DNA from 2 places in the Pseudoalteromonas sp. AOP31-A2-14 genome. Region 1 is predicted to be linked to the other one. Evidence: predicted binding sites of a transcription regulator. Region 1 holds the regulator's gene; the other holds the start of a gene.
The links. Region 1 encodes sigma-54, which starts transcription at its own class of promoters, with help from an activator protein. Its sites were predicted from a motif close to GTTGGCACGNNNNTNGNNT; they were not measured.

Region 1 (6,171 bases):
ACTTTATAAAGCCCAGTCTTTTGGGCTTTAAGTTTGAGATTTAGTTTTTTATAGTAAGGAGCGCAAGATGGATTTAATACGTATTATATTTTCAGTGCTCATTCCACCTTTAGGTGTTTTTTTACAGGTAGGTTTGGGTGCACAATTTTGGATTAATATCTTGTTAACATTGCTGGGTTATATTCCTGGTTTGATCCATGCGATTTATATCATCGCTAGACGTTAATAAGCCGTATTCATTAATACTTACAAGGAAGAACAGGCGCAAGTCTGCAAGGAGGAATGTTATGGAGTATAATCATACAAAAGAAAGTCATTTTAAAGAAACGGATGTACAAAGTGTGTCGCTATGGACGGCGCAGCAATGGAAGAAAATTATGGATACTACTTCACCGAGCAAGTAAGTAATGGATTATAGAAGGCTTGGATAAATAAGGATAATGGAAGTTAAGGTGGAATTACGAGAATGGCTATGGATAGCTGTAAGCACACGAAAAGTAAGGGTGGTTAGCTAGGATGGCAGCAATATTAGAAGTGTTAAGTAGTAAAAACCATAAGTGCATGTTACTAAATGCCGCCCTTAGTGAGTATGTAGAGTTGAGCTAATTCAAGCAACTTTTCTTACACTAACTCAATTAAATCAGTAACCAAGTTGCAGTGCCTAAAAAGGCGAAAATACCTATTATATCAGTCACTGTAGTTAATAACACACTACCTGCAAGGGCTGGATCTATATTCATCTTTTTCAAAATTAGTGGAATACTAGCACCGGCTATACCTGCTGCTACTAAGTTCATAAACATAGCAAAAGCAAGCACGGCTCCCAACTTAAAGTCCCACTGCCAAATAGCGACCACGCCTGCTATTAAAATTGACCATACCACGCCATTAATCGCGCCGATAGCCAGTTCTTTCATCAGCAAAAAGCGTTGGTTGGTTTGATTTATATGGCCAACTGCAATACCGCGGATAACCAGAGTGAGTGTTTGACTACCTGCAACACCCCCCATCGACGGCACAATACCGTTAAGTACGGCTAGAATAGGTAAAACAGCGAGAGTGTTTTCAAAAAAGCTGGCGACAAAAGCAGCTGTTAACGCCGTCAATAAATTCACACCAAGCCAAATAGAGCGCTTTTGGGAGCTTTTTAATACGGGAGCAAAGGTATCCTCTTCGTCATCAAGGCCGGCTAAGCTCAATAAGCTATGTTCAGCATCTTCACGAATAACATCAACGATATCATCGATAGTAATACGACCAAGTAATTGTGCGTTATCATCAACAACAGGGGCTGAAATCCAGTTATGGCGTTCAAACAGCTGCGCAACGTCACTCTCATCCATAGAGATGGCAATTGACTCACAGTCTTCATCCATCAAATCACGAATGACTTTATCCGGAGAGTTAGTTAATAGTACGCTTAGCGGCATTGCGCCCAAAAAACAGTTATGCTTATCAACTACGTATAAATCGTCGGTGCCTTCAGGTAGCTCGCCGCGTAAGCGCAGATAGCGAAGGACTACATCAATAGTAACATCAGGGCGAATAGTCACCGTATCGGTGTTCATTAATGCCCCGGCTGAGCGCTCTTGATAAGAAAGTGCTTGGGTAGCACGTTCTCTATCTTGGCTGTCCATGGCGCCAACCACATTTTGATAAACTGTATCGGGCAGGCTACGTAATACTTCGCCGAAGTCATCATCGCTCATGTCTTCAGTGGCAGCAGCTATATGCTCAGGTTCCATTTGCGCAATAATACCCAAGCGCACATCTTCAGAAAGCTCTTCGAGTACATCACCTTGCACATCAGGGTCGACCAGTTGCCATAGTAAACTACGGATTTTATGCGGAGATGACTCTAGTAATAGCGCGGTATCGCACGGGGCCGTTTTTGCTAACATACGCCTGACTTGAACAAACTGCCCACTATTGAGTGACTGAGTCACCTGTTTTAGTTGTTGTAGTGGATAATCCTGTTCAAAAGTATCGGGCATTGGCGTCCTTATAAAAATAAACTATTACGAAGATAGAAAAATTCAGATAATTAACAATGTTTTGGCTAAAAACTGTATTTAGTTTACCGCAATTTAAAGACAGACACCAAGCGCAAGCTTATTCTTGCTCGTTAAAACGCTCTGCTATTAACTGTCCGATGGCTGCAAGCGCGGATTTTGCATCAGGGCCTTTACAAATAACTTTTACTTCTTTGCCTTTACTGCTTTCTAACAGCATCAGTGCTAAGACACTGTCGCCAGCCGCTTGTTTTTCATCTTGAAATAGCGTTATGGTGGCATCAAATTGCACTGCTAATTGTGCAAGAACGCTAGCAGCACGAGCATGTAGGCCTAACTTGTTTTTAATTAAAAAAGTATCTTCTGCATACATTAATTGTGGCTACCTTGGTATTTATATTTCTTGTTCACGGTGGCGAATTTTCACATTTGAGTGAGACATTGCAAAACTTTCACCAATGGTTTGCGCTAAATAGACTGAACGATGCTGGCCACCTGTGCAACCAATAGCAATAGTTAAATAGCTACGATTATTACGCTCTAAATGAGGCAGCCATGTTTGTACAAAGGTTTGAATTTGCCAGGTGAACTTTTGCACTATACTGTGACTTGCTAAATAATCCTTTACTGGTTGATCAAGTCCTGTCAGTGGCTTTAACTCAAGTTCCCAATGTGGGTTTGGTAAAAATCGTGCGTCAAATACGTAATCAGCTTGTTTAGGAATTCCATGTTTAAAGCCAAATGATTCAAAAGTTATGATTAATTTTTTGTCTTTTTTGCCGAGAATTTTTTCACGAATTGATTCAGCCAGCTGGTGGACACTTAAATCGGTGGTATCAATAATAAAATCAGCATGAGTGATCAGTACATCCAGCAATATTTTTTCTTGTTTTATCGCTAAATCAAGCGGTAAAGAGTCAATCGATAATGGATGCAGGCGACGAGTCTCAGAAAAACGTTTTATCAGTGTTTGCTCGTCGCTGTCTAAATAAAATAAAGTTGGTTTTGCAAATCCAGGTAGGTATTCGAGTATATCGTTAAATTCTTTTTGTTCTTTAGGCAGGTTTCTAACGTCGATGCTAACAGCTATTTTGTCGTAATTGTCTGATACACTTCGTACTAGAGACGGTAATAGGTTAACTGGAATATTATCTACGCAGTAATAGTCTAAGTCTTCTAATACTCGTAGCGCAACGGACTTCCCTGAGCCTGAGCGGCCGCTGACGATAATTAACTCCATTACTAGTCTCCTTTATTGTGCATCAATTACATTAAATAAATCTTGGTCCGTTTTTGCGCTACGTAATTGTTTGCAAAACTCTTTATTGTTTAGTTTATCAGCAATGGCGGCTAGCGTCTTTAAGTGCAGCTCACTATCACCGTCAGGGACGATGAGTGCGACAAATATATCAACAGGGCGATTATCGATAGCATCAAAATTAATGGGTGATTTACTCACTAGCACAAGCGCTAAAGGACTATCAATACCATTCATTCGGCCATGAGGAATAGCAATACCTTTACCTATACCTGTACTCCCCAACTTTTCGCGAGTCAACAGCGCATTAAGTATATCTTGCTGGACTAAATGCGGTAACTGCTCGTGGGCTAGCTGGCTTATGAATTCAATAATGCGTTTTTTGCTATTAAAAAGGACCGCAGCTTTACTGCAGTCCTGACAAGTAAGTGAGCTTAATTTCATAGGATTAATGTCGAGCAATCTTCTCTTTGTGTTTGATTACTTGGCGGTCTAGTTTATTTATAAGTCCGTCAATCGCGGCGTACATGTCTTGGTGCTGTGTCGAAGCGAACAACTCCGCGCCACTGACATGTAAAGTGGCTTCTGCTTTTTGCTTTAGTTTTACTACATCAAGAATGACATGCACATTGTTTATATGATCAAAGTGCCTTTCTAGCTTCGCAAATTTACTATTTACATAGTCTCTTAATGAATCAGTAATATCTACATGGCGACCCGTTAAATTTAATTGCATAAGCATTTTCCTTCTGTGTGTTAACGCCTTAAATCAAACTTTTTCTTTGGTTCGATGGTGGAATAGCAAGCGACTCGCGGTATTTTGCAATGGTGCGTCTAGCCACTTTTATTCCTTGCTCTGCCAATATATCTGCTATTTTGCTATCACTCAACGGTTTCGCTGAGTTTTCTGCGCTGACTAGCTTTTTGATCAGAGCACGAATAGCTGTTGATGAGCATTCCCCCCCATTTTCGGTGCTTACATGACTTGAAAAAAAGTATTTCAACTCAAAAATACCGCGTGGAGTATGCATATATTTTTGCGTAGTTACTCGCGAAATTGTTGACTCATGCATTTCCACCATTTCAGCTACATCATTTAAAACCATTGGGCGCATAGCTTCGGGTCCATGTTCAAAAAAACCTTGTTGTTGCTGCACAATGCAGTTAGTTACTTTTAATAAAGTATCGTTACGGCTTTCTAAGCTTTTAATAAACCATTTGGCTTCTTGCAGATGAGAGCGAATGAACTGGCTGTCACTGCTTGATTTAACAGAGCGAGACATTGCCGCATACTGGCTGTTTACACGAATTTTTGGCATGCTGTCGGGGTTAAGCTCAACTATCCAGCGGCCTTTTATTTTCTTCACTGACACATCAGGAATAACGTACTCAGATTCTTCACGCACAATGGTATCAGCCGGCTTGGGATTGAGACTGTGAATGAGCGTCATAACCTCTTTAAGCTCGTCTTCTTTAAGCTTAGTCTTTTTCATTAAAGTACGGTAATCACGACTGGCTAATAAATCGATATGATCAGTTAGAACCTTTTTTGTCTCGCTAATCCAAGGGGTTGCGGGATCAAATTGATTTAGTTGAATACATAGGCATTCAGGTAAGCTGCGTGCGCCGATGCCGATTGGGTCAAAAAGTTGAATTCTCTTTAACACAGCTTGTATTTCATCAAGTTCTATTTCTTCTTCGCCGCCTTGATTCAAGCTTTCTAATAAGTCTTCACAACTAACGGTTAAAATACCTGATTCATCGATGCCTTCAACAATAGCTAAAGCGATCGCCTCATCAGTGGGACTAAATGGCGTTAACTGTAGTTGCCACATTAAATATTCGTGCAGTGTTTCTGTTGATGCACCTTGATAAATAGATTCATCTTCAGGCATTGGCCCTGATGACGAATTAGGGGCTGCACTCATGTACTCATCCCACGTAACGTCCATTGCCATTTCGTCACTCACGGTTTCTTTAGTTAATGCTTCTGAGCTTTCTTGTTCGTATTCGCTTGAGGTTTCGTCTGGCGAAGCGCTAACCGTGACATCATCTGTATCTTGCTTTTGTTCATTTTTACCAGCATTTTCGTCACTAAAATTTTGTTCTTCAACCTCAAGTAATGGGTTGCTATCTAGCGCTTCTTGTATTTCTTGCTGGAGATCCAATGTACTAAGTTGCAGCAGGCGTATCGCTTGTTGCAGCTGTGGTGTCATTGTAAGTTGCTGGCCCATGCGCAGCTGTAATGATTGCCTCATGTATCTCTAACAATCCTTTTTAAAATGTTGTCATAATTAATACTAGCAGATGCTAGTCGATTTAGAGTCTAAACTGTTCACCTAGGTAAACATCGCGCACTGTTTTATTATTTAATACGTTTTCAGGAGTGCCAGATGCAATTAGCTCCCCATGAGAAACAATGTAGGCTTTTTCACAAACATCAAGGGTTTCTCGTACATTGTGATCAGTAATAAGTACGCCTATACCTCGGTTTTTAAGGTGTTCAATAATCTTCTTTATATCTAACACTGAAATAGGGTCAACACCAGCAAAAGGCTCATCTAAAAGAATAAATTTAGGATTGGCTGCTAATGCGCGAGCTATTTCTACCCGGCGGCGTTCACCACCAGACAATGCCATGCCTTGGCTATCACGAATGTGTTGAATACTTAGTTCGTCAAGTAATTCATTTAGTACCTCTTCGCGTTCAGTCTTTTTTAGTTCTTTACGAGTTTCTAAAATTGCCATTAAATTTTGGTAAACGGTGAGTTTACGAAAAATTGATGATTCTTGTGGTAAATAGCCAATTCCTAAGCGTGCGCGGCTGTGCATTGGTAGTAGCGTTATGTCTTGCTCATCAATAGTAATACGCCCTTTATCACTTGGAACTAAACCAACAAT
Region 2 (6,171 bases), 260 kb from region 1:
TACGAATTTAGCGATCTAAAAAATAAAGTCGTATTAATAGTCAATACCGCCAGTGAGTGCGGCTTTACTAAGCAATATGAAGGGCTACAAACACTACATAAAAAATATGCTGAGCTGGGTTTAGTGGTGCTGGCTTTTCCTTGTAACCAATTTGGTAAGCAAGAGCCCGGTAATGCAGATGAAATAGCTAAAGGCTGTTTAATTAACTATGGTGTAGATTTTACGGTGATGAATAAGGTTGATGTAAACGGCGAGCATGCTCACGCAATTTTTCGCCATTTGAAGTCACAACTTCCGGGGCTATTTACTCGCAAAATAAAATGGAATTTCACCAAGTTTTTAATTGGTTCAGATGGCCAGGCAATTCAGCGTTTTGTGCCTTTTACCAAGCCACAGCAAATTGAAAGTGCGATTGTTAAGGCGCTTAAAAATAAGTCGTAAGCATTAAAACAATAGGTGGTGTGTCAGAAAGTATGCTGAAGAAATAAAGGAGGGTGACAGCCAAAGCAAGATGATATATTTGAGGTTATGAAGACACAAATAGATATCAGCTGCCCCGACTGTCACAGTCCCAGTTTAAAGAAAAACGGCATAAAAAGCTATGGCAAGCAGAACTACCAATGCAAGGACTGCAAACGTCAATTCATTGGTGACCATGCCTTAACTTATAAGGGCTGTCACTCTAAAATAGAAGACATCATACGGCTAATGACGGTGAGAGGTTGCGGTGTTAGAGACATAGCTATTATAGCCTCAGTCAGTATCGGTAAAGTATTGGGCACCATAGGCTCATCTGTTTATAAGATCGCGCCTAAGAAGCGCTACTATGAACGCTTAGAGGTTGATGAGTTCTGGACTTACGTGTATCGCAAGAAGCGTAAAGTCTGGCTCATCTACGCTTATGACCGTGCTACTAATGAGATTGTCGCTTATGTCTGGGGCAAACGTGACTTAAAAACAGCTAAGAAGCTAAGAGCACGTTTAAAGCAACTTAAAGTAAGCTATGGCTCTATCAGTATGGACAACTGGGATAGCTTTAAAACCGCCTTTAAAGGTGATCACAAACAGGTTGGCAAACAGCATACCATAGGTATAGAGGGTAATAACTGTCGCCTTAGACACCGATTAAGACGAGCGGTTAGAAAGACTTGTTGCTTCTCAAAAAAGCTTGATAATCATTTTAAAGTGTTTGATTTGGTGTTCTTTTACATCAATTATGGCTACGTCTGATGCCAGCATACTTTTTAGAACACCACCAAACAATAAAGAGGCATTAGGCCTCTTTACTTTTAGTCGTTTAAGTACTCATCAAAGTCATCATCACCTATACTTTTACGCAAGCGTTTTTGCTCCAGGTAGTCTTCCAACTTTTTTTTCACTTTTTGCTTTTTCTTGTCATGTTGATTGCGCCCGACCATTTCGTACTCGTCTTCAACAAAATCATCATCTAGCGCATCGTAACTAAATGTCTTACTCACAACCCACTCCATAAAATGCTTGAAACCAACCAAACGCTCATTGCGACAAAAGCTGGTAGATTAAATAAATTTAATGCGGCTATCCAGACTATGAAGGCGCATTAAAATAAAGCCATATTGCTACCTTAAATAGCTTCTATGTCATTAATGTGAATAAATAGCGCTAAATTTGAATTTTAGAAAGTGAGACTTTTTTATCGAAACGATAAAAAAATTTTATTACCCAGGATTTATTAGTCAAATTGACTAACTATTAGTTTATTTTTAATAAAAGGCTTTACATAAAGTTCATCGTAAAACGTTAACTCCTTGTTTATAAATACAAAATACAATTGGCATTAAGCTTGATAATAACTACATAATAACGAATTATTATTTCAAATAAGATGGAAAATAACATGAAAAAGTTACTGTTAATTAGCTCATTACTCATTACGACTTCTGTAATGGCGCATAACGATCATGATAATAATATTTCTTTTAATGGTGAGCAGTGCGACGTTGAGTTTCATAATGACGTGCGTATTAAGCCTAACGAGTTAGAGATCTTCACCAGTGATAATCACACCATGAAAATTGTTAATGACAACCAACTTTATATCGATGATCAAAGTATTACACTTAATAGTGAGCAGCGCCAAGCAATCAACGATTACTCGCAAAGCCTGCGTAGCCAATTACCCGAAGTTGCTGATATAGCCCTAGAAAGCGTAAAAATTGCAGGTGTTGCAATTAATGAAGTCGCTCAAGCATTTAATATTGAAGAGCTTGATAGTATCGACAAGTTAATGGCTGATATTGAAACTGAAGTAAACGATACTTTTTACCAGCAAGATGATTTTGTGATGGGCCAGCAAAGCTTTCAAAAATTTGGTGAAAACTTTGAATCAGATTTTGAAGAGCAAATATCAGCTGCGGTTGAATCTGCAATCAGCCAGTCCATGGGTAGTATTTTAATGGCGGTAGGCTCACAAATGATGGACTCAGGTGGCGACATGAAAAGCTTTGAACAACGCATGGAAAACATGGGCACAGCAATAGAAACCAAAGTAGAGCAGCAGGCTAAACGTTTAGAAAAACGCGCAGATACGTTATGCAGTAACTTTTCGGTTATTGCAGAGCAAGAGCAGCAACTTGTAACGCTGCTTCCTGAGTTAAAAAGCTACTCATTGTTTAGCTACAAGCAAAACACCTCTAAACAGTAAAGTTTTGATATCCCTTTTGCAGCAAATGGCTTAATTCCACTTGCTGCTTTTTTACTTTTAGCTTGCTGAGTTAATTCTGCCAAAGTATAAAAAACCACCTCTAAACGCTCTCACCCCATGGCAAGCCAAAGCTTATTCTAAAGCAACTACGGTACTTCTTTCCCACAGAAAATAACCCCTAGCGTAATACTTATACCCACAAAAAGTGCTAAATGAAAAAGTTTTACTGTACCGTACTCTGGGCCTAAATCAGCCTAAATAACGGTCATACTCACCACTGGCAATAAATTCATACAAGGTCCACGGATTAATACACGGCGCCGAACAATTCAAAGCACACTTTTAACGTCGTACTTGAGCTGCAAATTTACCCGCTATAATCCAATCAACACGATAGCTAGGATTCTAAACTCAACGGTTAAAGGCACAACGTATGAAAAGCGCAGCGTTATATAGCAATTGTACTAACCTGGATATTGGTATTAAGTAAAAAGTTACCGATGCATAATTCAGTTCACGATCATGGCTTACTGGCACTTTGCAATTTTGGCTTAAATTACTTTATTGGACGCAAATTACCAAAGCTCAGCAATGGTCTCTATCACATTTGCGTATTCCGGTGATGGTGAACACCGATTCCGGTTTTATCGTGAACACTTAAATTCCACGCATTGGGTTCATGACATTTTTAACCTAAGTGTTCACGATGGTCAATTTTAGATTGAATTTTTCTCATAGACTCCCCCTTTAATTTTATCCGATGAGCATTGTGCATTAGTCGATCTAAAATGGCATCGGCTAAGGTATTATCGCCGATGGATTGATGCCATTCTTCGGTGGGTAATTGACTGATGATGGCGGTTGATGAACTGCCGTGCCTATCATCCATGATCTCCATTAAGTCATTTCGTTGTGCCGCTTTAAGTGGCTCAAGCCCCCAATCATCTAAAACGAGTAAGTCGATCTTAGCGAGTGACTGTAACATTCGACTGTAAGTGCCATCTGCTTTGGCTTGTGTCAGCGCAAGCATCAACCTTGAGAGTCGGTAATATTTAACGCTGTAGCCTTTCATGCATCCTGTATGCGCAAGCGCACAAGTGATATAGGTTTTACCGCTACCGCAAGGGCCTGTGATGAGTAAGTTTTGTGATTTATTCAGCCAATCACATTGCAGTAGCGATGCCATCATCGATTGATTGAGACCTCGCGGGTGATGATAATCTATGTCTCTGGCGTTAGCGGCTAATTTAAGTTTTGCCGCTTTAAGTAAGCGTTGTTGTTTTCGGCTCTCTCGGTCTTGGGCTTCACTGTCTGCTAGCAGTTGTAGTCGCTCATCGAAGGACAACCCTTCATAAGTACTTGGTTGTTCCATTTGGCTCACTAAGGCGTTGGCCATACCACTGAGTTTGAGTTGACGAAGCTGAGTTATCGTTTGTTCTAACATAGAATTTCCTTACCTTAATGGAAGCTTTTAGGACCACGGATATTTTCATGGGATTGTGGCAATAACGTCGACGGCTCTTCTTGCGTTCGCGGCAATTTATCTTGGTTGCTACTGAGTATGTCTTTGATATGTTTTAACCGATATAAACTGTATTGATTGGCTATCGCACAGGCGTTATTGAGCCGATCGGCGGGATAGCTTCTTGATAGGTTGAGTAAGCCTAAGCACACACGATACGCTTGTTCTTCATGTTGTTTCTGTGCCAATTGTGCTTTCACCCAGAGCAAAACGTCATCTCCAATATCTTTCGCCCAATTCATTAAACGCCCTGGTGACCATTTATGATGCTTCTCATGCTTTACAGGCATGTGCTCGGATGTGGTGGTCATGCCCGGATGATATTTTCTCGGGTGACTGGTGATGCGTTTATGCTTGAAATAAACCTCAATCAAGTTGTCTTTGGCATGAAGTTCAAGCTTTTCACCCACCAAGTGATGGGGTACCGAGTAAAGATGGTTATCATACTGAACGTGATAATCAATATTCACTTTGACGTGTTTAATATCCGTGAATTGATAAGCTAGTTTGGGCATGGGCGCGAGGGCGGGTTTGTCGATTGACTCGAACCATGATTGTCGTGTCCCACTCAGTTGCTTAAAGGGCTTATTATTGACCTCAAGCAGTAAGGCTTTGATGCAATGGTTTAGCTCAGCTAATGAGAAAAAGGTTTGGTGTCGTAACTTGGCGAGTATCCAGCGTTCAATGATTTGCACGCCCACTTCGGCCTTGGCTTTATCTTGTGGTTTTCTGGGACGAGCAGGCACAATCACGGTGCCATAATGCGCGGCCAATTGCTGATAACTCGGGTTAACATCAGGGTCGTAGCGACACGCTTTACTGACACCACTGCGTAAATTATCGGGGATAACCATGTCAGGTATACCGCCGATAAATTCAAATGCTCGCACGTGACTGCCGATCCAGTCGGGTAGACTTTGGCTCCAGGTTGCTTCACAAAATGTATAATTTGATGCGCCCATCACCGCCACGAATATCTGGGCGAACTTCACTTCACCCGTCGCATTACAAACAATGGGCATCGTTTGACCCGCATAATCGACAAAGAGTTTTTCTCCTGCTTTATGCACTTGTCGCATCGAACGTTTTTGCTTTTTAAGCCAGGTCATATAGCGATCGCAGAACTGAGAATAGCTGTAACAACGATTCGGATATTGCTGAGTATATTCTTCCCAGAGTAAGTTCTTGGTGACGCCTTTGCCCGTTAATTCTTTTCGAATGGCTGGCCAATCTGGCACTTCAAATCGCTGGGATGGCCGAGTGTCGGCGCGAGGATAGAACTGACTAGCAAGCACAGAATCATCAAGCTCGTCGGGCAGTGGCCAACTTAACGATAAAGCTCTGGCTTTAGTGAGTAGTTTTTGAATACCACCGACACTGATCTTAGTGCTGGCACTTATTTTTCTGACACTGAGTTGGGCAGCAAAATGTAGCCTCAACACTTCTCGAATTTTACGCATTGTGATCCTCTTAGTCGCCATATCCCTTCCTCAGTAATACAAAAAGGAAATAGCTTAACAAAGTAATTAATAATCAATGCGTTGAAATTGTACTGGTTTGGTGTGAACACCGATTCCGGAAAATCAGTCAAAAGTGTTCACGATAAAACCGGAATGAGCGTTCACGCTAAAACCAGAACGGGTGTTCACGATGGGCCGGAATCACTGTTCACGATGCTCCGGAATATGCAACATTTTCAATACTGCTATTTAATGAACACAATCAATACCCGGTTATTCTTTACTAAACAGATTGTAAGACGTAGTTATTTTGGTGCAACCCTGTAGGTTATTGGTAAACAGATGGCAAAACATATTTATTTTGGTGCAAATCTGGAGGTTATTGGTATCATGAGCGTGTTTTGGCCACAAAACCAGCAATTCGACTTGAGTAACTGGGTGTTCGTCGGGTTACTCCTTGCACTTACGGGTACCTTTGTGGCCTCATTGGGCAATATGGTGAGTGA

Region 2: ACT3S9_RS00885 (YggN family protein) is a predicted target of sigma-54. The motif match lies at 1,810-1,828, and genes of this name have one in related genera.

The regions. Positions count from the first base shown of each region.
Region 1 is NZ_JBQSXI010000001.1:456,061-462,231, forward strand. Features, by position in the region: gene ACT3S9_RS02090 (YqaE/Pmp3 family membrane protein) at 68-226, shown strand; gene mgtE (magnesium transporter) at 636-1,994, opposite strand; gene ACT3S9_RS02100 (HPr family phosphocarrier protein) at 2,113-2,385, opposite strand; gene rapZ (RNase adapter RapZ) at 2,407-3,252, opposite strand; gene ACT3S9_RS02110 (PTS sugar transporter subunit IIA) at 3,265-3,714, opposite strand; gene hpf (ribosome hibernation promoting factor) at 3,719-4,006, opposite strand; gene ACT3S9_RS02120 (RNA polymerase factor sigma-54) at 4,035-5,528, opposite strand; gene lptB (LPS export ABC transporter ATP-binding protein) at 5,590-6,171, opposite strand, start outside.
Region 2 is NZ_JBQSXI010000001.1:197,077-203,247, reverse strand. Features, by position in the region: gene ACT3S9_RS00900 (glutathione peroxidase) at 1-441, shown strand, start outside; gene ACT3S9_RS00895 (IS1 family transposase) at 529-1,230, shown strand; gene ACT3S9_RS00890 (PA3496 family putative envelope integrity protein) at 1,290-1,478, opposite strand; gene ACT3S9_RS00885 (YggN family protein) at 1,877-2,683, shown strand; gene istB (IS21-like element helper ATPase IstB) at 3,372-4,127, opposite strand; gene istA (IS21 family transposase) at 4,142-5,686, opposite strand; gene ACT3S9_RS00870 (hypothetical protein) at 6,008-6,171, shown strand, end outside.